One region of the Glaciecola petra genome, then DNA from elsewhere that is predicted to be linked to it. Evidence: predicted binding sites of a transcription regulator. Region 1 holds the regulator's gene; each other region holds the start of a gene.
The links. Region 1 encodes sigma-54, which starts transcription at its own class of promoters, with help from an activator protein. Its sites were predicted from a motif close to GTTGGCACGNNNNTNGNNT; they were not measured.
Positions count from the first base shown of each region.

Region 2: RM552_RS02825 (LPP20 family lipoprotein) is a predicted target of sigma-54. The motif match lies at 2,329-2,347, and genes of this name have one in related genera.
Region 3: RM552_RS14635 (DUF1592 domain-containing protein) is a predicted target of sigma-54. The motif match lies at 3,376-3,394, and genes of this name have one in related genera.

Region 1 covers NZ_JAVRHX010000004.1:270,572-281,052, forward strand. The annotation lists gene RM552_RS14105 (STAS domain-containing protein) at 1-166, opposite strand, end outside; gene RM552_RS14110 (ABC transporter substrate-binding protein) at 171-863, opposite strand; gene mlaD (outer membrane lipid asymmetry maintenance protein MlaD) at 867-1,391, opposite strand; gene mlaE (lipid asymmetry maintenance ABC transporter permease subunit MlaE) at 1,437-2,225, opposite strand; gene RM552_RS14125 (ATP-binding cassette domain-containing protein) at 2,222-3,025, opposite strand; gene RM552_RS14130 (calcium/sodium antiporter) at 3,497-4,480, shown strand; gene RM552_RS14135 (KpsF/GutQ family sugar-phosphate isomerase) at 4,597-5,559, shown strand; gene kdsC (3-deoxy-manno-octulosonate-8-phosphatase KdsC) at 5,560-6,114, shown strand; gene lptC (LPS export ABC transporter periplasmic protein LptC) at 6,111-6,671, shown strand; gene lptA (lipopolysaccharide transport periplasmic protein LptA) at 6,721-7,266, shown strand; gene lptB (LPS export ABC transporter ATP-binding protein) at 7,269-7,997, shown strand; gene RM552_RS14160 (RNA polymerase factor sigma-54) at 8,212-9,720, shown strand; gene hpf (ribosome hibernation promoting factor) at 9,744-10,031, shown strand; gene ptsN (PTS IIA-like nitrogen regulatory protein PtsN) at 10,114-10,481, shown strand, end outside.
Region 2 covers NZ_JAVRHX010000001.1:639,644-650,124, forward strand. The annotation lists gene RM552_RS02815 (undecaprenyl-phosphate glucose phosphotransferase) at 1-813, opposite strand, end outside; gene RM552_RS02820 (flagella assembly protein FlgT) at 989-2,218, opposite strand; gene RM552_RS02825 (LPP20 family lipoprotein) at 2,441-2,896, shown strand; gene flgN (flagellar export chaperone FlgN) at 3,009-3,440, opposite strand; gene flgM (flagellar biosynthesis anti-sigma factor FlgM) at 3,444-3,776, opposite strand; gene flgA (flagellar basal body P-ring formation chaperone FlgA) at 3,976-4,683, opposite strand; gene RM552_RS02845 (chemotaxis protein CheV) at 4,838-5,776, shown strand; gene RM552_RS02850 (CheR family methyltransferase) at 5,785-6,609, shown strand; gene flgB (flagellar basal body rod protein FlgB) at 6,779-7,198, shown strand; gene flgC (flagellar basal body rod protein FlgC) at 7,198-7,617, shown strand; gene RM552_RS02865 (flagellar hook assembly protein FlgD) at 7,643-8,335, shown strand; gene flgE (flagellar hook protein FlgE) at 8,345-9,730, shown strand; gene RM552_RS02875 (flagellar basal body rod protein FlgF) at 9,948-10,481, shown strand, end outside.
Region 3 covers NZ_JAVRHX010000005.1:56,306-66,786, forward strand. The annotation lists gene pmbA (metalloprotease PmbA) at 1-891, shown strand, start outside; gene arcA (two-component system response regulator ArcA) at 977-1,681, opposite strand; gene RM552_RS14625 (hypothetical protein) at 1,969-2,679, opposite strand; gene RM552_RS14630 (hypothetical protein) at 2,882-3,298, shown strand; gene RM552_RS14635 (DUF1592 domain-containing protein) at 3,467-5,992, shown strand; gene RM552_RS14640 (DUF1552 domain-containing protein) at 5,961-7,316, shown strand; gene RM552_RS14645 (ankyrin repeat domain-containing protein) at 7,340-8,395, shown strand; gene RM552_RS14650 (glycogen synthase) at 8,451-9,884, opposite strand; gene RM552_RS14655 (methyltransferase) at 9,881-10,481, opposite strand, start outside.

The DNA.
Region 1 (10,481 bases):
CCTGCAAATCGATGGTAAGTTGGATAGCTGATTGCAATGCTTTTTTATCCAAGGCAGAAACTGTTGTCCAATAGTCATGTATTAGCGACTCACGGTCTAACTCACCAGATATACTAAGTTTAAACGTATTGGACTCATCGGCGTCTTTATTCAGGGACAACTTCATCTATTTACGCTTCTTTATTCTGCAATACGATGGGTTGCCTAATGCTTTCTCGCATACGTTCAATAACAGAATTTATGCCTTCTTTACGCAATATACTCTCAAACTCAGTTTGTTTGCTCGACAGTAAACTAATGCCTTCAGCTATCATATCGTATGCTTGCCAGTCGCCTGAGCGCTTGTCTTTTCTTACTTTAAAAGCCACTTTAATATCTGGCCGCACATCATCTTTAATCACGGTCCTTACTGTCACGTCGTTTCGATTGGCAAACTCACGTGCTGGCTCAAACTCGACAAATTGGCTGTCATAATAGCCCATTGCAACCGCATAGCTTGTTATTAAATATTCCCTAAAAACGGTGACAAACTCGAGTAATTCTTTTTGCTTAATTTGACGCGTATATTTACCCAATACTTTATAGGCTGAAAAGCGGTAATCAATGTAAGGCATTAATTCCTCTTCCATAATTGTCCGAAATATTTCTGGATCTTTTTTAATGTTCTCTTGCTCAAGCTTAATCCGAGCAAATGTTTTACTCGCTACCTGTTCAACCATCTTATACGGGTCATCTTGCGCAACTTTAACTGAAGCGCCCAATGAATCTTGTGTTTCTTGCGCGTTCACAGCGCTAACTATAGGCAACGATGACACAGCCAATAAGGCGATCAAAGCAACGCTTTTGTATTTAATTTTAAACATGGATTATTCGCTTCCTTGGTTAAATAAAAATTGTCCAATCAAGTCCTCTAGTACAAGAGCCGACTTGGTATCAATAATTTCTTCGCCATCTGTTAGGTATGGACAATCAGATTTATCAGTAGTTTCACAAACTTTATCCTCAGATATTCTCACGATATCCTCAGGAAAGATAAAACCAGGCTGTAAACCAATAAACTGTTCGCCTAATAGGCCAGAGGTAAGAATAGATAAGCTACTTGTATCAGGAAAAGTATTTTTATACGCTTCAGATATTCTTAACACTACAACAGGTATGAGATCTGTCTCATGTAAATATATTTTTTCAACACGTCCTACAACAACGCCACCGACTTTCACAGAAGAGCGCGCCTTTAACCCGCCGATGTTGTCAAAACGTGCTGTTAGTTCATAAGTTTCCCCACCACCACTCATACCCTTGTTGGCGACTTGAAGGGCAAGTATAAGTGTTGCTGCTATTGCAAGGGCAACAAATATTCCTACTAACAATTCTGTTTTTCTGCTGGTCATTACGTTCCTACCATAAATAAAAATAACACTATTAATTGCATTAACTTAGTTAATACCAAACATCAGTGCTGTCAAAATAAAATCCAAACCCAATATTGCTAGCGACGAAAACACCACGGTTTGTGTCGTAGCTTGGCTGATACCTTCGGAGGTAGGTATGCAAGAATACCCTTTAAATAGCGCAATCCACACTACAACCAAAGCAAATACAAAACTCTTAATAATCCCGTTGACAACATCTTGGTTCCAGTCAACTGTTGCTTGCATAATAGACCAATAACTGCCCGAATCTACCCCAAGCCAATCAACACCAACTAAGTGACCGCCCAAAATCCCGATAGCAGAAAAGATAATAGCTAACATGGGCATACTAATTACACCTGCCCAAAATCGCGGTGATATTATTCGTCTTAGCGGATCAATCGCCATCATTTCTAAACTACTAAGCTGTTCGGTCGCTTTCATTAATCCAATTTCGGCAGTTAATGCCGACCCAGCTCGTCCGGCAAACAACAAAGCGGTCACAACAGGGCCTAATTCTCTCAGTATAGATAAAGCAACCATTGGCCCTAAACTGCCTTCTGCACCATAGTTGACTAAAATAGTGTAGCCTTGCAAGGCCATAACCATGCCAATAAACAATCCCGACACCATTATGATTAAAAGAGATTGCACTCCAACAACATACATTTGTGCAATAGTTAAACGAACGTTTTTCCACTTTGGAAAAGCAAACAAGGCGCCAAAAAGCATTAAAGAGGCTTGCCCTACCGCACCAATAGTGTCAATCGCAGAACGACCTAACTTGACAAAATAATTGGCTACTTGGCTCATTTAGACGCTCCAAGTAACTGTGTAGATAAATCATCAGCCGGGAAATGAAACGGCACTGGGCCGTCAGCTTTACCTTGCAAAAATTGTTGAACAAGGGCCGAATCCGATTGCTTGATCTCTTCAGGTGTTCCGGCGCCAATAATTGTTTTATTTGCTAAAATGTATGCATAATCAGCTATCTCTAACACTTCTGAAACATCGTGGGTCACCACTATTGATGTCAAATCAAGCGCCTTATTTAAAGCTTTTATTAAGGTCACTAAAACACCCATAGAGATAGGATCTTGTCCTGCAAATGGCTCATCATACATAATCAAATCTGGATCAAGTGCAATTGCTCTGGCCAGAGCAGCTCTGCGTGCCATACCACCTGATAATTCACTTGGCATTAACGCAGCTGCACCACGCAAACCAACGGCTTCAAGTTTAAGCATAACGATAGTATGAATGATTGATTCATCCAACTTGGTATGTTCTCTTAACGGAAACGCAACGTTATCAAATACCGAAATATTGGTAAATAACGCGCCACTTTGGAACAGCATGCTCATTTTTCGGCGCATTTCGTATAGACGATTTCGACTAACTTGATGCACATTTTCATTTTGGAACAGGACTTCGCCATCAGATGGAGTTAGTTGTCCACCTATAATTTTCAATAAGGTTGTTTTGCCAATACCACTAGGTCCCATAACAGCCGTAATTCCGCCACGCTTCACCGACAAAGAAATATCTTTGTATATTTGGCGTTCTCCTCTGGAGAATTGCATGTTACTGATGGATACGATGTTGTCTTGCATAACCTAATGGTTTTCCATGTTATAAATGTTGTACTTACATACCGTGTAACTTTGTCGGCATGCATACTCAAACAAAGTAGAGTCTTTACCCGCATTTTAAGTTCAGTAATTATTAGCGTATATATTCCAACAATCACTTTATTAAAGCACGAACTGTTTGTTTTAATTATTACTCTGGCGGTAGTTGCCATGATCAATATATTACAAATCTTTCACTTTCAATGATTAAGATTCATACTAGGCGATTCTATGCCGACAGACCAATATAGTGACAGTTTAGCCCTTTTCAATGATTTTAACGTAAGAAAAAGTAACAAAACGTACATTTTGTGGATATATCTTATTTATTTTATGTTTTAAGTGATTTGTTCTATTGAAATCGCTAGAATTTGCTCCAGTTATAAGGTCAGCATATATTAACTCAATTAAAAATTGGGTTGTGCCTTTGTCCCATGAAAAACGACCTTATAGTTGTTAATAGAAGAAGAAGCCTTTGTGTTATTGATTAATGTTGTCATTTTTGTAGTAGGTTTAGTCGTTCTAAGTTGGAGCGCAGACCGTTTTGTTTATGGTGCCTCAGCTTTAGCCAAGAATATTGGCGTCGCACCTATGATGATTGGCCTCACTATTGTCGCGATGGGCTCCTCCGCGCCTGAAATTGTGGTGGCTGCAACGGCTTCACTAGCAGGCAGTAGCGACACTGCTGTGGGCAACGCACTTGGCTCAAATATCACTAATATCGCTCTAGTGCTTGGCATAACCGTATTGATAAAACCCTTGCTTGTATCGTCTTCTACTTTGAAACGCGAACTGCCGCTTATGCTAATAGTAACGCTTATAGCCGTTTATTTTTTAGCAGACAGCCACCTATCAAAAATTGAAGGGGTTGTTTTAATTACCCTCTTTGTGCTTGTGATTGCCGGAATGGCAGTTTTGTCATTTACAGTGGAAAAAAACGATCCTCTAATTGCCGAAACTGAAACTGAAGTACCTAGTGATGTACCCACGCCAAACGCGATTTTTTGGGTGATTGTTGGCATTATTCTGTTGCCACTTAGTGCTCACTTTTTAGTCGAATCTGCTGTTCATATAGCCAGACACTTTGGTATAAGCGACCTTGTCATTGGCTTAACTATTATCGCAATTGGTACTAGTTTGCCCGAGTTAGCCGCAAGTATTGCTGGTGTTTTAAAAGGTGAAGATGACCTCGCATTGGGAAATATCATTGGCTCAAACATATTCAATATTTTAGCGGTACTAGCAATGCCTGGCTTATTAAACCCTTCTGTTATTGATGGCAATGCAGCTAACAGAGACTCGCTAGTTATGTTAGGCTTATCAATATTATTATTTATTTTTTGTTTTAACTTAAAAGGGACTAGACGCATTAATCGAATAGAAGCCAGTATTTTATTAGGCATATTTATTGGTTATCAATTTGTGTTGTTTTCCTGATTTTGTTTAGCTGTTTTAGTTTAGCTATTTGGATGTAGCCATTTTTAATATGGTGCAATAAATTGTCGTTTAAGGTTATTGGCCCGACTCACCTAATTTAGCTGTAAAGAATTGATATGACTTATATACAATCTGCAAAACATACATTCGATATTCAAGTCAAAGGATTGCAAACGCTTGCAAGCTCTCTCGATGAAAGCTTCGAAAAAGCATGTGAACTGCTGCTTAATTGCGAAGGAAAAGTTGTAGTGTGTGGCATGGGTAAATCAGGTCATATTGCGAATAAAATTGCAGCAACATTGGCTAGCACGGGCACTCCTGCTTTTTTTATGCACCCAGGCGAAGCCAACCATGGCGATTTTGGCATGTTAAGTCAAAATGACGTGTTAATTGGTATCTCTAATTCTGGCGAAACGAGCGAGTTAATAGGCTTATTACCGTCAATAAAACGCATTGGCGTGCCGATTGTCGCAATCAGTAATAATATGACCAGTAGCTTGGCCAAAGCTGCAGCAGTTGTGCTTAATTTACATGTTGAAAAAGAAGCATGCTCATTGGGTTTAGCCCCCACTACCAGTACCACCGCGACGCTCGTCCTTGGTGATGCACTTGCCATAGCATTACTTGAAGCTAAGGGATTTACTGCACAGGACTTCGCTTTTTCTCACCCGGGTGGAGCACTTGGAAAACGTCTTTTATTGCAAGTATCTGATGTCATGGTAAGCGGAAAAGACATGCCTATTGTTAACGACAGCGCCACATTAAAGCAAGCCCTACTGGAAATATCGTCCAAAGGCCTAGGGATTACTGGCATTGTGGATGGCGACAATAAACTTATTGGCATCTTCAGTGATGGTGACTTGCGCCGAACTTTAGATAAACAAATAGATATCCATACCGCTTTAGTGAGAGATGTAATGACTCAGGGCGGTATTAGTTTGCTAGAAAATAGTTTAGCAATCGATGCAATTAATCTTATGCAAAATAAGCGTATAGCCGCTTTGTTTGTATTAAACCAAAAAAATCAGCCCATCGGCGCTCTTAATATGTATATGCTGCTTAAAGCTGGGGTAGTGTAAATGTCTGAAATTAAAACCCTCTACGGCACTGTTTCTGCGTCGGTTTTTGAAAAGTGTAAAACCATCAAACTGGTTGTATTTGATGTTGACGGCGTTTTCAGCGACGGCAATATTTATATGGGTAATAATGGTGAAGAACTCAAAGCATTTAATACAAAAGACGGATATGGCATAAAGGCCCTAGCAAGTTGCGGCATCCAAACGGCAGTGATTACTGGCCGACAGTCAAACATTGTCGAAAAGAGAATGCAATCACTCAACGTGAATTACATTATTCAGGGGCGCGAAGATAAAAATACCGCAATGATTGAATTAATGGAAGTAAGTGGGTTTAAAGCTTATCAAATAGCGAGTATGGGCGATGATATGCCAGATTTAGGCTTATTTGCTCACAGTGCAATAAAAGCAAGCGTAAATGATGCGCACCCAATGGTAAAAAGGGAAGCAAACTACATCACAAGTTTAGGCGGTGGCAAGGGCGCAGTTAGAGAGTTTTGTGATTTGTTTTTGCAAGTAAATAACAAATTAGAATTTAGTCATGGTGCAAGCTTATGAACCGAATAGGATGGAGTATTGCGCTAATTTTCTCAGCGGTGTTAGCACTTTATTTACCCACACTATTGGAACCAGAGGACGCATTAAATGAAAACAATAGAGATGGTTCACTTATTCCCAATTACAAAGCAGTGAACTTAAATAGCAAATTGTATGACAAAGAGGGTAAGCTAAGCCATCAAATGGCTGCAGAACAAATGGAGCATTATGAAGAGTTAGGCTTTGCCGTGTTCACCAACCCTGTTTATACGCTTTATTTAGATTCGGGTGAGCCATGGCAAGTAACCGCCAATGAAGCAACCTTGCACGACAATAATCGCATTCAGTTAGAAAAGAATGTTAAGATTGTGAATCTGCGCACCGAAGAGTATGTGCGTGAAATCAACACCGAGTATATAGAAATAAATTTGCAAAATAAGACCTTAATGTCCGATCAGATCGTCGAAATAAGCGGACTTGATTATTCTGTAGTAAGTGTCGGTTTATTTGGGGATTTAACAACCCAACAATACGAGTTAAAAGATCATGTACAAACACAATTTAAGCCTAGCTTGTAAAATAATCGCGACATCTGTCTTGTTAGCTTCAATTCAGGTGGCGCACGCCATGCAAAATCAACAAAGCACGGCTCAAGATGAAAGTGCTACAGCCTCAAAAGTCGATGCCATCAGTACTGACTTTAACTTACCTGTTACCTTAGTATCGAATAGTCAAACACTCGATGGCAAAAAGAAAACCTCTATATTTATTGATAATGTAGTGATTAGACAAGGTAGCTTGGAAATATTGGCACAACGAGTAGAAGCCGATGCGGCCGCCGGTAAAGGCAAAGAAATCATTATGGCCAGCGGCAACCCTGCCAGCTATAAACAACGCTTAGAAGACGGTACTATGGTTGAAGCACGAGCTAACGAAATAGTATACGAAGTCGGAGCTCGTACAATATCACTCAAAGGTGTGGCATCTATTGTACAAAACGAAATTCAGGTTACTGGTGATTCCATCGTTTTTGATATGGCAAAGGAACAAATTCTCGCATCTAGTACAGCAGATAGCAGCGGCCCAGTTACCACTGTACTGAGCCCTGGTGCATTTTCAAATAGTACACCCTCAGATAAAAGTAAAGAGAATGAAAACGAGGAAGACGAATAGTCGTGAACAGTACACTTTGCGCAAAAAACTTAGCAAAATCATATAAATCGAGACAAGTCGTTAGAGACGTTAGTATTGAAGTCTCCACTGGCCAAATTGTTGGTTTACTTGGTCCTAATGGCGCGGGTAAAACAACGACCTTTTATATGATCGTAGGCTTGGTTCCCTTAGACAAAGGTAATATTTTTATAGATCAAATAAATGTGAGCATGCAACCAATGCACGAACGCGCCAGGCAAGGTATTGGTTATTTACCACAAGAAGCATCCATTTTTAGGAAATTGAGTGTTTATGAAAACCTGATGGCTATTTTGCAAACACGCAAAGATATTTCAAATAACCAGAGGGAACAAATAGCCGACGAATTACTCGACGACTTTAATATCAATCATATACGTAATAATTTGGGCATGAGCTTGTCTGGTGGCGAAAGAAGACGGGTGGAAATAGCAAGAGCGCTTGCAGCCAACCCTAAATTTATTTTACTAGACGAACCATTTGCAGGTGTTGACCCAATTTCTGTAAATGATATAAAGAAGATAATATACCAATTAAAAGAGCGCGGTATAGGAGTACTGATCACTGACCATAATGTCAAAGAAACCCTAGATGTATGTGAAACAGCCTATATTGTTAGTCATGGCGAATTAATTGCTTCTGGAAATGCGCAAGAAGTACTATCAAATCAAACAGTAAGAGATGTATACTTAGGTGAGCAATTTTCTTTGTAGTTATTTTGAGTAAACTTTATTCGATTATTTAAATAATCATGCAAAAGAATGGACGGTGTTTGTCGATGTAGTAATTGAGGAACACTTAATATAAGTACATTAAAAGAATATGTTATATTGAGAATAAGCAAGGCGATACGAGACTGTTAAACAAATTAATTTTATAGGTGATTATAGCTAATATGTGTGAATCGTTTGTAGTGATAGGAATGTAATGAAACCTTCTTTACAGCTTAAATTTAGTCAACAGCTAACAATGACGCCACAGTTGCAGCAGGCGATTAAGTTGTTGCAACTCTCCACATTAGACTTACAACAAGAAATTCAAGAAGCCCTCGATTCTAACCCCTTGTTAGAGTCACTCGAAAACGAGAGTCGTGATGACCGCAACCAAAGCGAATCCGATTCTGAAACAGCGGGCGCGTCGGCAAGTGCATCAGAAAATACCGAAACACAAATCAATGGCGAGAAAGATGGCTCTGATCAAATGGACAGTCATGAGGCTTTAGAAAATAAAGAATTGCCCGACGACCTGCCAGTAGATACCTCTTGGGACGAATACCTAGGCTCCAGTTCAGCGCCTACTAAAATGGTGGGCACCAATCCCGATGACGATTTTATTTATCAAGGTGAAACTGTTGAGAGCATTCAAGACCATCTAATGTGGCAAACAGAAATGACCCACTTTAGTGAAACAGATAAATCTATCGCCATCGCTATTATTGATTCAGTGGATGAATCAGGTTACCTGACAGTGAGTGCAGAAGAGATACTAGAGAGCTTAGATGACGCCGAAATTGAACTTGACGAAGTAGAATGCGTGCTCAAACGAATTCAACGTTTTGACCCAGTAGGCGCTGCAGCTCGCTCGGTACAAGAATGCTTGTTAGTACAATTGCAACAGTTTGACGAGAATACACCATGGTTGGAACAAGCACGCTCTTTAATTGAAGAACATAGCGATTTAATTAGCAGCAAAGACTACCGTACGTTGATGCGTAAAACACGGCTTAAAGAAGACCAATTACGCGAAGTCATGCGTTTACTAAAAACCCTAAATCCCCGTCCTGGTAGCGTTGTTTCTGCGAGAGAACCTGAATATGTCATACCCGATGTCAACGTTTACAAGAAAAAAGGAATTTGGACGGTAGAATTAAATAATGAAGCATTGCCGGCTTTATCCGTAAACGAAACTTACGCTCAGTTGTCAAAAACGACAAAAAATCCGAACGATTCTCAATATATCAAGTCTCACTTACAAGAGGCAAAATGGTTTATAAAGAGTTTAGAAAGTCGTAACGAAACATTACTCAAAGTGTCGCATTGTATTGTCGCAAAGCAACGAGAATTTTTTGAGCAAGGTCCAGAAAAAATGCAGCCCATGGTACTCAATGATGTTGCTGAAATGGTAGATATGCACGAGTCGACCATTTCTCGAGTCACCACACAAAAATATATGCATACCCCTAGGGGAATATTTGAGCTGAAATACTTTTTCTCTTCTCATGTGTCAACAGACTCAGGTGAAAACTGTTCGTCTACTGCTATTAGAGCCTTTATTAAGAAAATGGTCGCTGACGAACCATCCCATAAACCATTAAGTGACAGCAAAATTGCACAAATGCTCGCTGAGCAAGGCATAAACGTTGCTAGGCGAACAATTGCAAAATATCGGGAGTCTTTAAACATTCCCCCTTCCAATCAGCGAAAAAGTCTCGTGTAAACGAGCAAAAGAGGATTATTTATATGCAAATTAACCTGACAGGTCATCATGTAGAAATCACCGATTCATTACGCAACTATGTTGATACAAAGTTTGAAAAATTAGAGAGGCACTTTGATCATATCAACAACGTACATGTAATTTTAAACATCGAGAAATTGAGTCAAAAAGCTGAAGCTACAATGCATTTAAACGGTGGTGAAGTTTTCGCCAACAATGAACATACCGATATGTATGCAGCCATTGACGGCTTGATAGACAAGCTAGACCGACAGGTTATTAAGCATAAAGAAAAGTTAAAACGACATTAACTAGAGCGACTCAAATGCCAGCTCTATACTTTTAAGCTCCTTTAAGAATAAACGATATACTAACCATCGTTAAGAAATATCAATGATAATAAACGACATCATTTCACTCGACCGGACTCAATGTTCGGTTGAGTGCAACAGTAAGAAACGCATCTTTGAAATCATTTCTCAAATTGCTGTGAAACAATCTCCTGAATTAGACCAACTTGAAGTGTTAAGTAGCTTAATTAGCCGCGAAAAAATGGGCAGTACTGGCATAGGCAATGGCATCGCGTTACCGCATGGCAGGATAAAAGGCCTGGCCAATATGATAGCTGTAATTGTGACAAGCAATCACCCAATTGAATTTGATGCCATAGATGGTCATCCAGTCGATATCTTCTTTGCTATCTTGGTACCAGACGAGCAAACAGACCAACATTTACAAGCGCTTTCAGGTATCGCGCGCAA
Region 2 (10,481 bases), on a different contig from region 1:
AAGCGGAGTTTCAATAATACTGACTAGAGGTTGACCGTCTATACTATCCCAACTTGCTCTTAGTAAATCAAACGAGTAAAAATCAGGTGCATAATAGATAGCTACATTTGTTTGAGATAATTGGTCGATAAACATTTGGATACGTTTTTGTGCACTCATGGGGAGCGTGATATAAACAATGTCGACTTCGTTGCGCGCTATTTTTGATAATAGTACTTCAAATTGTTCATGTGAAAATGACTGGTCAAGTCTCGCGTCACGTTTCGTATTTCGAGCGTCAAAAAAGCCAACAAAATGCAAGCCCATCCATTTATTTGATTGGATAGATTTAAACAAGCTTTCACCAATTTCAGTATGCCCAACAATGGCGACTCTGCGAAAATTGTGTCCAACTTTACGCAGTGAATATGCGACCGTTCTTAAAACAAATCTGGAAATTGCCAAGCAAACAAAACTTACAGAGAACCAAAGCACCAAAATGTCAGAAGAAACCGGCATTTTTTGTTCAAATAAGTAGACTAGTGTGCTTATGCTAACAAAGGTACTGCCCCAATATAAGAATAGTTCGCCAATTTCTGAAAGTATAGGGGTTGTCCTGAATGAGCGGTAAAAAGACAAACTCATGGCGAAAGTAAGGAAAATAATAAGGGTTAAAGCGAGGGTAAACAAGTAGTCATTTGTTTCTTCAATTTCAAGAAAATAAAGCACTCCCTTGAAGCTACCAATGATGAAGAATAAGTCAAACAGTATAATTAAGATTATGAATAACGCGCCGTAGCGGTGAAGATAACCTTTATTAAATTGCACCGACATTAAAAAACTCCTTAACTACGCACGCAATAGTATGCAATTTAATTTGCGTGTTTCACACCTGTATGTCATGTATATAATGTAACGCGCAATCAACAGATAAACAATAGCAGAAATAATATACTTCAAACGCCAAATTAATAAAAACTCAGGTAGTGTAATTAATCAGAGTTAGTTTTTATTGCCGAGCTACATAATCGTTGGGTTGCACGTCGCCTAATAGGCTCCTGTCAGCAGCCTCAACAGTGGCGGTGTCGTTATATACTTGTCTGACTACAAGTGTGGTGGGGTGCAGTACAAATTGGCGATATTCTTGGCCAAAATTGTCGGTTATTTGTTTCACATTGAACAAGGTCAGTTGATCACCCTGTTGTACTTGGTGAGAACGCCCTAGGTTTATTTGCAACTGATTATTTGCTACGGCTAAAACTCGTCCCATGGTTGGTTGACAGATTGCAAACTCTTCTAAATCGGTTACACCTTGTTGGAGCATAGTTTTGATATTTTTGCCATATTGACTACGCCAAAATTTATCTGAAGCAACGTCTATGCTATCGGTAAATTGAAAATCCCAAGGCGCTTTGCTTTCATAGCTTTGTCTATATAGTTCTTCACCAGTAGCGCCGTCAACTAAACTAAGTGTAAAGTCGAAACTACGGATGCTGTTTTCAGTTTTAAAGGGATTAAAACCAGCTCTTTCATATCGGTCTACCGAAATATCGTTAAGCACCACATTGACAATGTACTGAGTATTTGTTTTATTCGCTAAGGCCTGAGATTCTCTTGGTACATTTGCCATATGCCAATCAAATACGTAAGGCGCAACGTGAGTTATTTCAACACTTGTGGTAATTTTGTCTATGAGGGATTGTAGTTTGAGCGCTGTGACTTTTCCGATATCTTGAATTTGTCCATCGGCAGCCTGAGCTTGAAACTGAACCGGAAAATAGGTCGTCGCAATCTTTTTTGTATAGTCAGCTGCACTGCATTGAGCATCTTGTGCAAATATGTCAGCTCTAATAGAAACTGTCACAAGTCCATCCTGATAAACTTCGTCGATTAATTGAATGGTATTCACTTCGCCATTAGCACGTATTTCTAAGTGTTCGTCCATTAGTAAACCATTCGTCATTTGAGACACACTTCTAACTGAAGCACCTGCAAACAAAAGTGCCTGTTTAATCGCTTCTTCGGTGGCTTCTTTGCGCGCGGCCTCTTTATTTCCATTAACTACGACTGCTTGCCCCGTTGCTGAAAACCACGCTGCGTTGCTGGTCGATGCAATCAACAACAGTCCACAGCTAATAACACTGAGTCTAATAAAAGAGAAACACCCTACTAATATGTTTAGAAAAAAAGGTTTGAGCAGTATTGGTCCATGTTGATGGTGTGCTTCAATTATTTTCATATACCGCCTCTAGTAAGGGTTTATTTAGCTGACTGCTTATTTACTCCAGTGTATTCAAGTTGTGTGCCAAATAGTCTTGCTGAATGAGCTTTGTTTTTAATTGTGATGCTTGTGGCACATGACTTGCTAAACATTTATTAGAACTAATCTCATGATTACAATCTTAAGGTATTTTTTATGCAAAAAAACAAACGTAGTGTGTTGTCTCGCCCAGGCAATCAAATGGCTAAAGCGAGTGTGTTATTGCTGGGTCTCACCTTGGGTGCTTGTGAGAGTTTAATTACAAAGCATGTTGAATGGGAGACCATAGAGCCAGAAAATTATCCAGTGCTTAACGCAGTTGGTTATGCCCCAATTAATGCGCAAATCGCAAGCGATGCTGCTAGTAAGCGACTGATGGCAATAAAAGCATCTAAATTAGATGCATACAGAGAACTTGCTGAGCAGGTGTATGGACAAAAAGTTGACGGTCAGCAAGAGCTGGCAAATTTAGTATTAACAAATAATGCCTTAAAGTCTTCTGTTGAAGGGGTAATTAGAGGCGCAAGAGTAGTGAAAACATATCCTGTAGGTGATGACACTTACGCAACTGAGCTTGAACTAGATATGGAAAAAGTACACGCGATATATTTATCAACCGCTCAACCTAAACGAATAAGAAAGATTTCGTACTATTAATAATAGTACACACGCTTATGTATATTTGACCAATAAATACCAAAAAATCACGCTTAATGCGTGATTTTTTTTGGTAAGGATTTATGTTTTATATAAAAAAAGACTTTGAACGTTATGCGCTTATGCCTTTAGTAGAACTATTGCCAGAAGCTCTGCCAGAGCGGTCGTAGGTCATCGATTCTTTCGCTCGTAATTCCATCATCAAATTACGCAAATGAACCAGCCTTAGCTGCCCCTGCTCAACAGATTTTGCATTGATTTGCGTTAGATATTTGCACTCAAACATAACTTGCTTGCATTCGTCTAGCATAGGTTCGCAGTTTTCACTGACGGCACCAGCACTCTCAGCGCGCTTGTATAGTGTTTCGACTGCTGAGTCTTGCGACTCAATATTGTCTAGCAAGACTTGCTTTTCGTTTAGTAACTGCATCAAGGTCTCAGGTTCGCGAGAGCTTATGAGATGTAGCTCTTTTTCAAGCAGCCCTTTTAAGCTTTTAAGAAGCTCAAGCTGTTTTGAAATTGCATTTTCAAGACTTGTTGTCATAGTTTATACTTTCACGCCAAATATTTGAGACTCTAAAGCGGCAATCTTTTTAGCAAGTGTTTCAGGGTTTACCTGATACTCACCGTTCGCTATCGCTTGTTTTATCCGGTCAACTTTTTCTTGATTAACCGGCGCTTCAGATCCTTTTTTCTGGACATTAGCCAACTGCTGAGCAGATTGAGTTAATGAAACAGAGTCCTGTTTAACAGGTGCTTGGCCGCTGCTATTTGCCCCTGCTTCACTAGTTACTCTTCCAGGTTGACTTTGAGCTTGCTGCCCTAATTTAGCGGCATCTAGCTGTGTTTTATTTGTATTGTTTACATTATTAATTGACATACATTCCTACCAATTGAATTACCTCTATGCAGGGTATCGACCCTTTGTCACGATTCTTTAGTGTTATTCGTAAATAATGTCAGAAAAATGCCGCTTATAATTTGAAGAGTAGACTTCTGACTATAAATCGGAACTTTTTGCTTACTAAACACCATGTAAATCCTCGCTACTATCGACTAAAGCAACCTTCATACCAACATTAGATATTAACCGATACTTCACTGGTACTCGTAACCCTTCCGTATACTGTTTTATCGGATGAAGTATTTTTTACCTGAATAGTATCGCCGAGAGTACCGTCCTGAAGCGCTACACCATAAACTCGGAGCGACAAACCGCCGCTAATGGCAGCAATTGTAATTCTGTCGCCTTTGCATACGTAACATAACATTCGACCGTCTATAATATTGCCTTCGCGCATTCTGCGCTTTACCCTTGCTCCTACGATGTCTTCTTTTTTGCTGAAAGTAGGGCCACGTAGTTTATTTTTGTCTATTTCAATAATTTTTAGGTTATTAGCTGCCAATAAAGTACCTGGATTTAAATTATCAGCACTCACAACTACTTTTTCCACAATCGCGACGGTAGCATTTGTGAATAAATACCAATTGTTGGATGCGCAAGAAAGTTTTACAGAAATATTGCTTTGATTTGCTTGCAGGCCTGCTGAACTTGCTTTGATAGGAACATTGCAATCCGGTATTTCAATCCGCTTGTCGATAGGCCTAACATTAATTTTTATCTGATCACTTTGGTAAGAGGCTGTTTGTTCATTTAAGTATTGCTTAACTGTGGCCTCAAGTTCAGCATGTTTTTTGCCACTTGCGTTGGCAAAAAAACAAATAAAAAAAGACGTAAAGAGTATGGCCTTTTTAGCCGATAAGGTTAGGGACTTGTTAGAATACATGCGTATTTCCTTTTCTATCAGTCGATTTATCATCTAGTTTGGATTTTAACGTCATTACTTTGGCGTTTTCCTAAAATGTTCAGGCCCATAGATGACAAAGAGTGTACTTAAAGGTAAGTACAGCAACATTCATGCCGAAAAAAGGTGGAAGGTCATGTCAGGTATTTTAGATTCAGTTAATCAACGTACTCAGCTCGTAGGGCAAAATAGGTTGGAGTTACTCCTGTTTAAATTGAGCTCTAGGCAACGTTTTGGTATTAATGTTTTTAAAGTGCGAGAGGTATTGCAATGCCCAGAGCTCACTTCCATTCCTAAGCTTAACCCTTATGTGAGAGGGGTCGCACATATTCGAGGTCAAACTATTTCTGTTATCGATTTATCAATGGCAACCGGTGACGAGCCGATCGAGAATCTGCAAACCGCCTTTATTATCATCGCAGAATATAATCGATCTGTGCAGGGATTTTTAGTTAGTTCGGTCGAACGAATCATTAATACTAATTGGGATGCAATACTTCCACCTCCAAAAGGTACTGGCAAAGCCAGTTACTTGACAGCTGTCACAGAGGTTGAAGACGAATTGATCGAAATATTGGATGTTGAAAAAATCTTAAACGAGATATCTCCCCTTAATACCGAAGTAAGTAGTGAAATTACCGATAATATTAATGTTGGTGACAATACCGAAAAACTCATTTTTATAGCTGACGATTCTTCTGTTGCTAGAAATCAGGTTAAAAAAGCGCTGTCTACTCTTGGTATGAAAATGGAACTAGCAAAAAATGGTTTAGAAGCCCTTGAGCGTTTAAAAGAAATCGCGGCAGAAACTGGTGATGTAACAGATACCGTCGGTTTATTAGTGTCTGATATTGAAATGCCAGAAATGGATGGATATACCTTAACAGCAGAAATCAAGAACACACCTGAATTAAAAAAGCTGAAAGTTGTTTTGCATACTTCGCTTAGTGGAGTATTTAATCAGGCAATGGTAACAAAAGTAGGCGCAGATGATTTTATTGCCAAATTCCATCCAGATGAATTAACCGCTGCAGTGCAAAAATGGTTATTAAAGACACCTGATATTATAGAGTAATAAATACATTGGATACGCCATTATCACCCAAAAGCTATGCTCTTTTTGCTGATTTTCTGCAAAAAAAATTAGGCATTGTGCTTGGTAATAATCGGCAATATTTAGTGAAAAGCCGCTTAAGTGGTTTATTGAAGAATTCAAATTGTGCTGATTATGATGCCCTTATTAGTAAATTGATTCAACAAAGCGACATCGCATTAACGAATGAAAGTCTTGAGTTAATGACAACCAACGAAACATTTTGGTTTAGAGACGCCTATCCATTTGACTTATTACAAGACAATATTTTGCCTCGATTGAGTGACAGTCAAAATACACTGAGAGTTTGGAGCAGTGCATGCTCTACCGGTCAAGAGCCTTATTCAATTGCAATGACGATCGCAAATTACCAAAAAAATAACCCAGGTCGATTTAGAAATGTCGAAATTGTGGCGAGTGATTTTAACAAACGTGTACTGACACAAGCTAAAATCGGTAGTTATCATGAAATGGCCCTAAGTAGAGGATTACCCGCATATTATCGGCAAGCGTTTTTTGAAAAAATTGACGATAAGCACATGCAGGTCAATGCGACTATTAAAAGCATGGTTAGATTCGAACAGGTCAACCTGCTCTCATCTTTCAAAGCATTAGGTAAGTTTGATGTTATTTTTTGTCGTAACGTCCTCATTTATTTTAACGGCAAACAAAAAACCGACATACTGCTAAAGTTTGCCGCTTGCATGTCTACAAATGCAGCATTAATGTTAGGAGCCGCCGAAACGATTGGTGGTGCAGAACGAGAGTTTACCATGAACTCAGAAAGAAAAGGCCTATATTATTCAAGGCTTTAGCTAGTATTCCTGCCTTATTTCCTTCCTCCTTTAGACCCCATTTACTGATTTTTTTTGAAAATGGCACAGCACTTGCTCATAGGTCCTGTGAAGAATGCATATTCATTCGTAAAGCAAAATAGCTGGGCGAATACAAATGCAGATTAATAGTTAGTGCAAGGTGCTTAACATGGCAATCGATTTAGACAGACTGGTAAATGTCCATCACGACGCTTTAAAGGTTCGTAGTCAGCGTATGGAAGTAATCTCAGGTAATTTGGCCAATGCAAATACTCCTGGGTATAAAACAAGGGACATAGACTTCCAATCGGCCATGAAAACAGCCAAGAGTATGCAATCGGGTGCACAACATAACAACAGTCAGTTAGTTAAAACCCATGAAAATCACTTAAGTGGCGTTAGTCAAATGCAATCTGAAATCGATTTTATTATCCCTAATCAACCGGATACCGGCGATGGTAATACTGTTGATGTGCAGCAGCAACGAAATGCCTTTCTGGAAACAGGTATGCGTTATGAAGCAGGTTTAATGTTATTGAACGGTAAGTTCAAAGGCATGAAAAAAGCGCTTAGCAGCGGAGGTCAATAATGAGTTTGTTTAATGTGATGAATATTTCTAGTACTGGTATGGCGGCAGAGTCTGTAAGGTTGAACACAACTGCAAGTAATATCGCCAATGCTAATACGGTCAGCAGTAGTTATGAAGAAACCTATAAAGCGCGTCACCCTGTTTTTGCTGCAGCACTAGACCAAGCAAATGCTGATCAAACTAAAGGTGTGGGTGTTAGCGTGTTGGGTATCGTTAATAGCACAGCGCCATTGCAAGTCGAATATTCGCCAGGCAATCCATTAGCCGATGAAAACGGCTATATTTACAAGCCCAATGTCAACATAGTTGAGCAAATGGCCGACATGTTATCGGCATCAAAGGGTTATGAAACAAACGTTCAGGTTGCTGATACTACCAAGCGGATCTTCCGTCGAGTATTGCAACTTGGCCAGAATTAATTGACATTAGGTTGAGGAAATAATTATGGATTTACTGCCTACTAATGGTCTTAACTCAACACTGTATTGGGAAACCGAAGACCCAGTGCCAGTTTCAGATGGAACTGAGCAACAATTAAAACAAGAAGACTTTTTTGCGCTGTTGACCGAACAACTTGCTAATCAGGATCCAACAAAGCCTGTTGATAACGACCAATTAGTTGCACAGATGACGTCTTTTACAACGGCTGATGGTATCTCGCAATTAAATGAAAAATTTGAGGGTTTTGCAGCCTCAATGACTAGCAACCAAGCGTTGCAGGCATCCAGTCTAATTGGTCAGTCGGTTTTAGTGACAGGCAATATAGGTCATATGGCAAATGAAGGCGACGGTTTATCTGGCGTAATTATTAGCGAACAAACCTCCCAAGAGACTCAAATAGCGATTCAAAACGCAAGCGGTGAAGTAGTCAGGACTATTGACATTGGCACACAAGCCGCAGGCAACATTGAATTTAGCTGGGACGGGACCGACAGCAGCGGCAATTTAATGCCGCCTGGTGATTATGCTGTCACCGTTCAAGGTAAAGTGTTTGGAGAGTCGACCGCTCTACCTACCGCAATTAATCGCCACGTCGATAGCGTGAGTTTGTCGGGGTCAGGAGCGGGTGTAGTATTAAATTTAGATGGTGATGTCAGCATTCGTTTAGACGACGTCATACAAATCGGTAATTCATAGGAGCAAAACATGTCATTTAACATAGCATTAAGTGGAGTATCTGCATCACAAAAAGACTTAGATACAACTGCAAACAATATAGCAAACGTTAACACAGTTGGTTTTAAAGAGTCACGAGCAGAGTTTGGAGATGTATATGCCGCTTCTTTATTAGCATCAGGCAAAACTAAAGTAGGGGATGGGGTATTAACACAAGAAGTGTCACAACAATTTTCTCAAGGCAGTTTAAGTTTTACAAACAATGCACTTGATTTGGCAATTACGGGTAACGGCTTTTTTGCAACCGTACCGGAAATTACCTCAAGAGACTTTTCATTTACTCGTGCAGGCCAATTTAAGTTAGATTCAGATAACTTTGTGGTTAATTCCGCCGGAGATAATTTATTAGGATTTCCAGTTAACCCAGACGGCACTTCTGCTTCGGTAGCCTTGAGCACCACGGTACCGGTTCGAATTCCCGATTCATCGGGCTCACCGCAATCAACAACCGAGGTCGACGTGAGGTTTAACTTGCCTGCAGGCGAACAAATTAAAGAGCCGACCGAATTTGATCCAACTGATCCACTTACATATAACGCAGCAACCTCAGTAACTGTTTATGATTCTCTTGGTGATAGTCACGTAATGACATATTACTTTCTTAAAGACAACGATCCTACCGCAGTAAATGAATGGTATGTCGTAGCCGCCGTAGACGATCAACTCGTTGATATGACAAATTCAGACGGAAGTGAATCTGACCCTGCTACTGCAGTAAATGTTGTTGGCACAAACTCAGGCTTCGCAACTACGGCAGCGAAAATTCAATTTAGTGACGGTGGTGATTTTATTGCTATAGAGTCTGCCGATGGTTTGCCGCAACCTAACCAGAAAATACAGACTGAAGCACTTGGTGAATTGATTTTAGCGAACGGTTCTGATGCGACACAACAAATTACGATTGATTTTAATTTAGATCCAACAGGTGCTAACCCGAATGAGCCTACGCAGTTTGCGTCAGCTTTTGAAGTGACATCACTAGAGCAAGACGGTTTACCAGTAGGTAGATTAACGGGTATTGATATTTCGCCAGACGGTTTAGTTAGAGCGACATTTTCAAATGGTACCTCAGAGCCGATAGTGAGAGTTGCACTCGCTCGTTTTTCTAATGAACAAGGTTTAACTCAGCAAAGTTCTACGCAATGGAAGGAAAGTATACTTTCTGGAGAAGCGCTAGCGGGCGAAGCGACTACTGGGACATATGGAGATATTAATTCTTCTGCGCTTGAACAAGCAAATGTAAATTTAACCACTGAATTAATCGATATGATTATTGCGCAAAGAAACTTCCAGGCAAATTCACGTGCGCTTGAAGTGAACAACCAGCTTAACCAGACCATTCTAAATATTAGATAATATTGTCTTTATATTTTGATCTTTCCCGGTTATTAATTGCCGCATTGCCGCTTATTCCATGTAAGCGGCAATTTTAGTAAATACCATATAAATCAATACCATACATTTAAATCTCCGCATTATTTCTATTGGCACACTACTTGCAAAACTTTAGTAACAACAGTCAGAGAGTGTTTCTCTAACGGTGTATTCCTAATTTAGGAACTAAGGTAGATAAATGGATAAGCTTTTATACATTGCAGCTAGCGGGGCTAAGCAAGATTTGATTGCTACGGGTGTGCGCGCCAACAATTTGGCTAATGCGCAAACAAATGGTTTTAGGGCACAATTAGAACAAGCCCGAGCCATGCCAGCATTTGGTGAGGGCTTGCCAACACGCGTTTTTTCAATGACTGAAAGCCCAGCAAATAATTATGAGTCGGGCCCCAAAATTACTACTGGCAGAGAGCTTGATATCGCCATCCAAGGCGAAGGGTGGTTTAGTGTGCAGACTCCAGAAGGCGAGGAAGCATTTACTCGCGCCGGTGGATTTACAACAGGCGCCGATGGTTCTTTGCTCGACCCAAAAGGCAATTTAGTAATGGGAAACAATGGTCCTATATTTTTGCCTGTCCCACTGAATAACTTGACCATTGGTATTGACGGAACCATATCGGCTCGACTACAAGGTGCGCCTGAGAATGCGGTTGAAGAAATTGGCCAGCTTAAATTAGTAAATCCACCTAATGATCAAATTCAACGACGTGAAGAC
Region 3 (10,481 bases), on a different contig from region 1:
ATTATTAATTCAGATGGTGCGTCGTATAACGCCAATATTGGCATGAAGGTATACGGTAATAGTCATGGCATAAATGCAGGATATCCCAGCACACGGTACAGCCTTAGTTGTGTATTGATTGGAGAAAAAGAAGACGACATGCAACGAGATTATGCTTATACCGTATCTCGATTGCCGAATATGCTAGACACCCCAAAACAGGTTGGTATCGATGCTGCCAAGCAAACAATTTCTCGCCTCGGGGCACAAAAAATGTCAACTACCAAAGCGCCTGTTATATTCCATCGTGACATTGCGTCGGGTATATTTGGTCATTTGATAGGAGCAATTAGTGGAGGTAGTTTGTATCGTAAATCTAGTTTTTTACTAGATTGTAAAGGCCAACAATTGTTTCCAGAATGGTTGAGTATTATGGAGCGGCCATATATCAAACAAGGCTTAGCCAGTAGTAGTTTTGATAACGAAGGGGTGCAAACAAAAGACCTCGATATTATCGAAAATGGGGTGTTGCAGCACTACTTATTAACCAGTTATTCTGGTCGCAAGTTAGGTTTGCGCTCCAATGGCCATGCTGGTGGTATACATAATTGTCTCGTGACAGATACTGGCCAATCAGATAGTGAACTCTTAGCTACCATGGGAACAGGTTTGTTGGTGACTGAAATAATGGGACAAGGCGTTAATATCGTAAATGGCGATTATTCTCGTGGTGCCGCTGGTTTTTGGGTCGAAAATGGCAAAATTAAGTACCCCGTGCATGAAATTACAATAGCAGGCAATTTACGAGATATGTTCAAAAACATCGTGGCAATAGGGAAACAAAAAGAAACCAGAGGGGCTTTGCAAACGGGGTCTATATTAATTGAGAACATGCAAATAGCAGGAAGTTAATCTTCTTCTTATACTGATTCAACGCAAAACGGCCGCTAAAAAATTAGCGGCCGTTTTTACTTTTTTTAGCTACGTATGGTATTTGTTAGTCTACTGACCCACAAAACCGATAACCTTCACCATGGATAGTCACAATCAATTCTTCGTCATTTGGTTCAGACTCAAAGTGCTTTCTAATGCGTCTAATCGTAACGTCGACAGTTCTGTCATTAGGTCTTAATTCACGTCCAGTCATTTCCATGATTAGTTGTTCACGTGTAAGTATTTTACCTGGATTACTTAAAAATAAGTGTAAAGCTCTAAATTCGCTACGTGGTAATCTGAATTCGTTGGACGTTGGTGAGATAAGGCTACGAGAATCCCCATCAAGCGTCCAACCATTAAACTTGACCTTGCTCGGCAAATCATCATCTTCAGCAGCATTTGTTGTTCTTGACAGTAAGTTGCGCGCGCGTATTGTTAATTCACGAGGGTTAAACGGTTTAGTTAAGTAATCGTCTGCACCAATTTCTAACCCAAGGATTCGATCAACGTCATTATCGCGGCCAGTTAAGAAAATTAAACCCACATTTTTACGATTACGCACTTCGCGTGCTAGTATCAAACCGTTTTTACCGGGGAGATTGATATCCATAATTACGATATCAATTTGGTTATTTTCGAAGAAGTCATGCATTTCTTCGCCATTTTCGGCTTCAAAGACATTATATCCTTCTGCTTCAAATAGACTTTTAAGTGTTGTACGTGTGACGATTTCGTCTTCTACTATCAATATATTAGGGGTTTGCATTTTTCTCTTCTACTTTGTAATCAATGGGTTTTGTGTAGTACTTGCCTCTCAAAACGATTTATATTAAAAAGCGTTTTTTTATATTTAATGTTTTTAAAATCCGTCATATCTTGCAAATTTGACAAAAAGTGCTTTAAAAACACAATTTTAGTTCATGTTTCATGACTTAAATACTGCACTACCTTCAGTATACAAAAAAATACACACTTGAAAAGTATCTTTTGGCTTTCAATCAAAAATAATATCTTTGTCAATGTAAAAAACTTACTCGATATCTATTTTAATCTCTAACAAAGTGGGAAGCGAGCTAATAGTGTGGATTTTTCTTTTGTGTGGTACCAATCGTTAATTACTAAATCACAATACGTAGACTCCACTTCGCCAAAGTCAGTATCGATATTTTGTTTAATTAATTTGTATAGCTTTATTGGTAGTCGTGTTGGTTGTTTAAATCTCACCATGGTGCAATGTGCGCTTTGAATGCTATAACGACTGTCGATTGTGTGTTCTAAGTCGCTAGCATTAAAGTGTATTCTCAAATTTTTTCTTACCTCAGCTAACAAATCGTTCATTGCAAAACCACGCAATAAAATACAGCTTGAGGAAATCGTTATTCCTTTAAACATAATGTTAATGGCTTCGGTTTTTTGAGTCGTTTTTATTGCATCGTTAATGGCACTTTGTATGACTTGAACATACTGGTTTAAGTTAAAAACATTAAATTCAAAATGCTCTCGACATGTCACTAACGACAATAGAGTTACGTGCAAACTCTCTGTTTGAGACATATGTTGGTTAGGATCAAGCTGATGAAACGTTTGATAAAACTCTTTAATGTTAGACATTAGGGTAGGATTTTCATTTAGTCGCAGTATTAAACTTATACCCATACGTGAGTCTGGTTTACCCATTAAATATGGGTCAAATTCGAGCATGTTTTGCTTCAATTTGAGTGCATTTTCGTGCCACAGTTGGTCGTATAGTTTGTTTTCTTGCATACTTTTTTATTCTTATTGATTATTGCTTTTGAAAACATTTTGGGTGCGTGCGCCAAACGCTCCCTTTTATATCCCAATCAGCTTCTTTTCAGGCAAGTTAATCACAATATAAACACAAATCTATCACAACGGGAATTATTATCTATTTGTATGGGTCCAGCTCTATGACTTTGAATCTGTTCGTGTATTCCCGGAGAAGCAAATGGTAAATAAAAAAAGCACTTTAAAAACACCTTGCAGCAAAATAGCAATTATGATGACCGCATGCGCTATCGTTGGCGGTTGTGCGTCAGCAAATACTCGTTATGAGCAGTTGAATGCTCATTTGGACAATAGCATTAATTGCGACACTGCCAATGAGCAAATACAAGAGTTAGAAGCAAACAGGATTTCTAGTACAGAAGAGTTTGCTAATGGCGTTGCAAGTGTACTGCCAACTTCTATTGTGTTCAATTTGATCGCGGGTGAATATACGAATAGGGCTAAAATCGCGTCGGGGAAATATAATGATGAGCTAAGAGCGCGCATAACATTAATCAAAACTACTTGCTTATTAGGTGAAACCAATACAAGTGCAAGCAAAGCTGATGATACTGCGGAATTAATAGCCTTGCGTTGAGTATAGAATGCGAATTTACATTATTTTAGGCTAGACCACTGTTCAAATGAGTTGCACAGGTATTCGTTGATTTTAAGCTTGGCGCAATAATTGCTCGTTTCTAGTATTAAATCAGTATTTGCGCGTTATCTTCAATATTTATCGCGTAATTGCGCAAAGAGAGTGCAAATGCCCCTTAATGTTTCACCAAATTGGTCTAATCCAAGTTCGATATTGGGCTTTATATTTGCTGTTATGTGTTATGCATTGTTATTGGGCTTTAGTCCAAGTGTGCTTTCAACACTGCCGTCTCAGAATGCACTAAAAGTTATCGTCGACAATACAATCCAAGATCGTTGCGATAGTTGCCACAATGATTATGATTTTACTACTAATTGGTCGGTAAGTGATATCGATGTCAACGATATTGAACAGGGAAAAAATCAACACCTCTGGGAAGCAATATTAAAATCTGTAGCCTTGGGCGATATGCCTCCAGCTGATAAAAAACCTTTAGATACCCAAAAGAAAGCTTCATTGTTATATTGGCTTGAGACTTCTTTAGACCACTACAGCGAGCAAAACCCCAATCCAGGTCGAGCTACCATTAGGCGATTGAATCGCAATGAATATGCTAATTCGGTCAGAGATTTACTCGCCTTAGACATCGATATTAGCCAGAGTTTACCGGGCGATGATTCGGGCTATGGGTTTGATAATAACGCCGATGTATTAGGTGTATCAACGACCCTACTAGAAAGGTATATATCAATTGCCGGCAAGCTTAGCCGCCAAGCAACAGGGGTAGTTGGCGATACGGCGAGTAAAAAAAATTATCTTATACCCAAAGACGGGCCGGTAAAAAATAGTGGCGTTCCTTCTTTCAATCTTCGTATGCACGACGACTTGCCCTTAGATTCGAGAGGCGGCGGTAGTGTTGATTTTTATGCGCCTATTGCCGGCAAGTATGAAATAGCTGGATTTATCAATGCAAACACAAATAATGAAGTCGACCGTTTAGATATACATCGACATAGTTATACACTATCTCTACCAGCGGGTAACCACGAAATAGGCATGACTTTTCGCAAAGAGTTAGCCCTTAGCGAACATGTGCCAACAGTTAGAGAAGGAACTAGCTATGTAGTGCTGCCTGATAGAGAGCCTACAGAGCTAGATTTAGATTTTATTGTTGATGGCAGTCGCGTACATACAAAAAAAGTGCCGTCGTATCATATGTCTGCGCGATTTTCGCAAGCTGCTTTTTTACGCGATGTACTTGAAATAGAAATAATTGGACCTCTTGAAAAACTGGATGAGGGACAAACAGCAAATGTTGAAAATAGCGCTAACACTACGCCTAGCTATAGCAAAATATTTAGCTGCTATCCAAAGACTTTGTCAACAATTGAGCAAAGCGTTAAATCCGAATTGAGTTGTGCAAAACAGATTATTGCAAGCCTCGTTGAGCAAGCTTATCGCCGGCCAATTGATGAAGCTGACATTGAACCTTTGATGGGAATTTTTAAACAGACAAGAAGAGATTTGGACTTTAAAGCAAGTATTGCAACTACTATCCAGGCCTTATTAGTTTCGCCAAGCTTTTTGTATTTGCAAGAGCATACTCCCAAAGATATCGCACCTGGCAGTGTATACAAAATTAACGATTATGAATTTGCTGCAAGACTAGCACTCTTTTTATGGAGTAGCTTGCCCGATCAAGAACTAAGCGAATTAGCAAAAAATGGCAGCTTAAGAGAACCTGCTATTATTCGTCAGCAGATCAAGCGCATGCTAGCATCTGAAAAGTCGAAAGCATTGACAGACAATTTTGCGGGTCAATGGTTGTACCTTCGTAACTTGCCGCGCCATTTTCCAGATGTATTTGAATTCCCAAACTTTGATATCCCTCTTAAACAAGCAATCAAACGTGAAACTGAGTTATTTTTCACGCGTATTTTAAAAGATAACTTATCAATTTTTGATTTTCTTAATGCTAATTATAGCTATCTTAATGAACGACTAGCTGCTCATTACGGCATAGAAGGGGTCAAAGGTCATGCTTTTCGAAAGGTGTTTTTTGGAGAAAACTCAAATAGAGGAGGGTTGTTAGGGCAAGCCAGTATTTTAACCTTGACGTCAAACCCCAATCATACCTCTCCTGTAAAACGGGGCAAATGGATATTAGATAACCTGCTTGCGGCAACGCCTCCCCCGCCACCGCCAGATGTCCCTTCATTGATCGCCGAACATGATGGCGTTGCCCTGAGTGCAAAAGAACAACTGGCTAGACATCGAGAAGACCCAGTGTGTGCATCATGCCATGTGCGCATGGATCCATTGGGTTTAGCCTTAGAAAAATACGATGCGGTAGGTGCATTTAGAACTGTTTATGCCAAACAAATAATTGATACTAATGCACAAATGCCAGACGGTACGGTTTTTGACGGCCTTCCTGGTTTACATAGTGTTTTGTGGGATAGGCGAGAGCGTTTTGCTCAAGCATTTATTGACCGCATCATGACCTACGCACTTGGCAGAGGCCTAAAAGCATTTGATAAGCCGACAATACGGCAAGTAGCGAGGCAGGCTAGTTTAGAAAATTATCAGATCCATAGCATTATCGAAGCTGTTGTTACTAGTATTCCATTTAATTATAAAAAGGCGCCGGAGGAGGCTAGCGATGAAGAACGACAAATTGCTCAAGCACGATAATAAACGGTCATCACGGCGACTATTATTAAAAGGTCTTGGCGCTGCTGTAGCGCTTCCAATAATGGAATCCTTGTTGCCATCAGCTATGGCTAAATCTATTCAAGACCGCCCCAAACGAATGACGGTATTTTATTCGCCCAATGGGGTCAGAATGCAAAGTTACACACCTAAAAGAGTAGGTGCAAACTACGAAGCAACAGCTATTTTACGGCCACTCGAAAAAGTTCGTGACAAACATGTTGTGATATCGGGATTAGCACATTATCAGGCTAGTGCTTTTGATGCGCCGCCAGCAGGCCATGGCAGAAGTTGTCCTGCATTTTTAACCGGAGCGCATGCAAAAGCGACTGAAGGCGCTGATATATATTGCGGCATTTCTGCAGACCAAGTAGCCGCCAAGTATTTTGCTAAGGACACGCAACTTGCATCCTTAGAATTGGGTATTGAACCGCCTAGTTTGTTGGGTAGTTGCGATATAAATTATAGTTGTACTTACACCAACACTATTTCTTGGCGAAGTCCAACTCAAGCTTTACCTGCTATGGTTACGCCGAGTGATGTATTTGAACATTTATTTGGTAGTGGTAATAAAATCGACGAAAAAGATCGTCAAATGCGCTTGGCACATAAATCGAGCATTCTTGATTTTATTAATGAAGACGCAAAAAGGGTAAATAAAAAACTAGGGATAAATGATCGTCATAAAATGGGGCAATTTTTTGAATCCATTCGTGATGTAGAACGTCGAATCGTTAAGGCACGAGAAACTACGATTGCTATGAATTTAGATGGCTTTTCTGTGCCTGCTAATATTCCCAGCGATTATGAAGAGCATGTAAAAATTATGCTAGACCTTCAAATGCTAGCCTTGCAAACCGATATGACTCGAGTGAGTACTTTCATGCTCGGACGTGAGCTTAGTAATCATGCCTACAATAATTTAGGTATCCCAGATGGACATCACGCGCTTAGCCATCACGCTAATGATCCTGAAAAAATTAATAAGCTTGTGAGCATAAACGCTTATCACAATCAGTTGTTTGCAGATTATCTTGAAAAAATGGCGAATATTTCTGATGGCGAGTCAAATTTGCTCGACAATACCTTTGTTGTAAGAGGCGCTTGTATTGGAGAATCTAATGATCATGATCATATGGATCTTCCGATAATCTTGGCCGGTGGAGGAATTAAAGGTAATCGACACATCGCAAGCACAAAAGATACTCCTATGTGTAACCTTTTATTGTCTGTTTTACAGCAAATGGGCGTTCCTACAAATAAGTTTGGCGATAGCACTGAGCCCTTGGCTAATTTGTTAACCTAAGGTTTTTATTGAAGAGGAAAGTAATGGTAAAAAAAATCATGGCTATATTTTTGGTGATAAGCCTTATTGCTTGTACAAGTGAATCTGCACTTAACTCTGTGGGATCAAGTTTAGATGAACAAGAACATCAACGCTTGCTGCTAAAAACAAAGCGCGCTATTTTAAATTTAGATCGTTCTTTACTTGAAAGCCTTGTTACACAAATTGATGTAAATCGATTGCTACCAGATAAGTCAAGTTTGCTTGCATGGGCAACAGAAACACAAGATCCAATCTTAGTAAATATCATCCTTGAAAATGGCGCAAATGTACAAAATGCAGACGGCAATCGTTTTAGTCCCTTAATTCAAGCATGCAGATACGGAAATACTGAAATTATCCTGGCGCTTCTCACCAAAGGAGCTAGCCCCAATATTTCTATAGATGATGGTACCAACGCATTTCATTTATGTGCTGGATCTGCTTCAACCGAAGTGCTTGAATACATGATCAACGTGGGCGCCGACATAAACGCAAAAAACGATAAAGGACAAACTGCCTTGATGTGGTCTGCTAATGCGGGGAACGTTGAAAACCTAAATTATCTTGTAAATATTGGCGCTGACATCAACGAGCAAAGCAAACAAGGTTACAGTGTCCTATTTTTTGCCATTAAGAGTCAAAATTTACCCGTGGTAAAAACGGCAGTTGCACTCGGTGCTAATTTGTTTGCCAAAGCTAAAGATGGCACGACGGCAATGCAGCTAGGTGTATATACAAAAAATTATGCTTTTTTAACTTGGATTGCTGGTGAGCTCAATTCATTCATGAATGAGGATGAAGTTAAGCAAGTCATAACTGCCTTCGATCGCAATGGCCAGCAACTTATACATGCTGCAGTACAGGCTAATCAAGCAGACCTAGTTAAAGCGCTTTTAGTTTTAGGTGCCGACATTAACCAACGAAGTGAACCTTCAAAACTGAAATGGCGCTACGAAGCAAATTTTAAAACAGAAGATTACGTACCACCTCAACTTACAGCAATTGAAATTGCCAAACAGCAGAAACTAGAGCAAATGATGGCGATAATGACTAATTGATATTTTTTTATAGCATCTTGGATGTTTTAGAAAAACGCAAATCGATTATGTCGCTCTAACGTAGATAAACCTTCTCGTATTCTTTGGCAGCGGCTTCCCATGTAAAACGCGTATTCATTCCCTCTTTAATGAGTTCCTTAATACGAGCAGGGGATTCGTTATAAATGAGTAAAGCACGTCTAAGTGTCGCCAACAGAGCTTCTGATTCCGGTTTGTCAAAGGCAAAACCATTTGCATTGGGTAAGCTATAATCAATTACTGTGTCAGCCAGTCCACCTACGTTTCTGACAATAGGCAAAGTACCATATGCTAAGCTATACATTTGGTTTAACCCGCAAGGTTCGAATTCGGAGGGCATCAAGAAGAAGTCAGCGCCCGCTTCTATTAAGTGCGTAAAGTCTGGTCTGAAATCTTCAACAAAACTAAATTTTTCTGGGTGGGCCTGACTTATTTCACGTAAATGTGAAGTGATGGTTTTGTCGCCTGTCCCCATAATTACTAATTGTACTTTGTGCTCGAGCAATTCAGACAAAATTGGCATGATGAAGTCAAATCCTTTTTGTCGAGTCGCACGACAAACCATGCCTATGACAGGTATAGATTTGACAACGGGCAAACCCGATTCCTTTTGCAAAGCGGCCTTACAAGTGCTCTTTCCAGACAATTCATTTGCCGTGTAATTTTGCGGCAATATGCTATCAGTCTCAGGGTCCCATTGGGTGTAATCGCAGCCGTTTAATACGCCACTTACTTTAAAGGGAGCTTGGTTGATAACGTCGCAAATACCATGACTACCAATGACACTAAAAATTTCTTTTGCATAAGTAGGGCTTACAGCACACACCTTGTTTGAAAACATAATCCCGGTTTTCAACATATTCAGGTCATCGTTATCAATATAGACCTTTTGTATGTCTTCATGATCTAGTAGTGATATTTTATGAAGTTTTTCAATCCCCTGAAAAGCTGCATTATGCAGTGTGATGACGCTTTTAGTTTGAGCAAAAAAATCTGCCTGAGCCACTAAATTGTGCCTGTGTAAATATCCACTGTGCATAAAGTAGGGTGCCATAGAGGTATGCCAATCATTGCAATGGAGCACATCAGGAGCGAAGTTGATGTTAGCGCTTACACACAATGCAGAAATTGAAAATAAAGAGAATCTTTGAGCATTTGATGCTAATTCATTATCGCCGTAGGGCGTGTCTGCTTGCGAAAAATAAGGGTGATCAATCAAGTAAGTTTTTATGCCATGAAAATCAAGTTCCTTTACGCCAAATGAAAAATTTTGATGATTAATATGTATAACTTGTTCGGGCATGGCATCAACTAAAGAAAAACTATCAGCAACTTGCTTATAATTTGGCAATACCAAAACGACTTCATGACCCAAGTTTTTTAGTGCAATAGGCAAAGCCTTTCCAACATCTGCTAAACCACCTGTTTTAATAATGTCTTCGACTTCTGATATGACAAAAAGAATTTTCATTTTTTAGACTTTTCCACTTGATAAACCCGATATTTAGGGGTGGCGTTAAGTTCTTGAAATTTGCCATAAACCTGTTGTAATGCATCAGGGTAAGGTAAAAATCTGTTCGCAACCAACACCATCTTAGCATAGGGTTTACATAGGCTAAACGACGCTTTTATAAAGTTTTGTGTAATACTATAATCATTTTGTATACCTGCATGGAAAGGCGGGTTAGACACAATTAGATTATACGATTTTATAGGTTTTAACATGCCGTCTTTGGGGACTATATCTAAAGTCGCAAAAGACGTATCTATGTTGTTCAACTGCGCTGTTTTTTGGCTACAATAAATTGCTAAAGCTGATACATCGCTCATACTAATTTTTAGCACATTCCCAATGTTTTCGCTTTCATCATCAGGGGTTTCTATTGTGTGACTATTTTTAGGGAATTTTGCAGCAAAATAAACAGCCATAACCTTCGCGACATAAACACCAATCAGCCCAGTGCCACAGGCAAAGTCATATACATGGCTGCTGCGTTTTAGTGCCGCTTCTTTTAAGAGCCAAGTTGGGCTCAATTCACTAAGTAGTAAGTCTGTACCAGGATCTAAT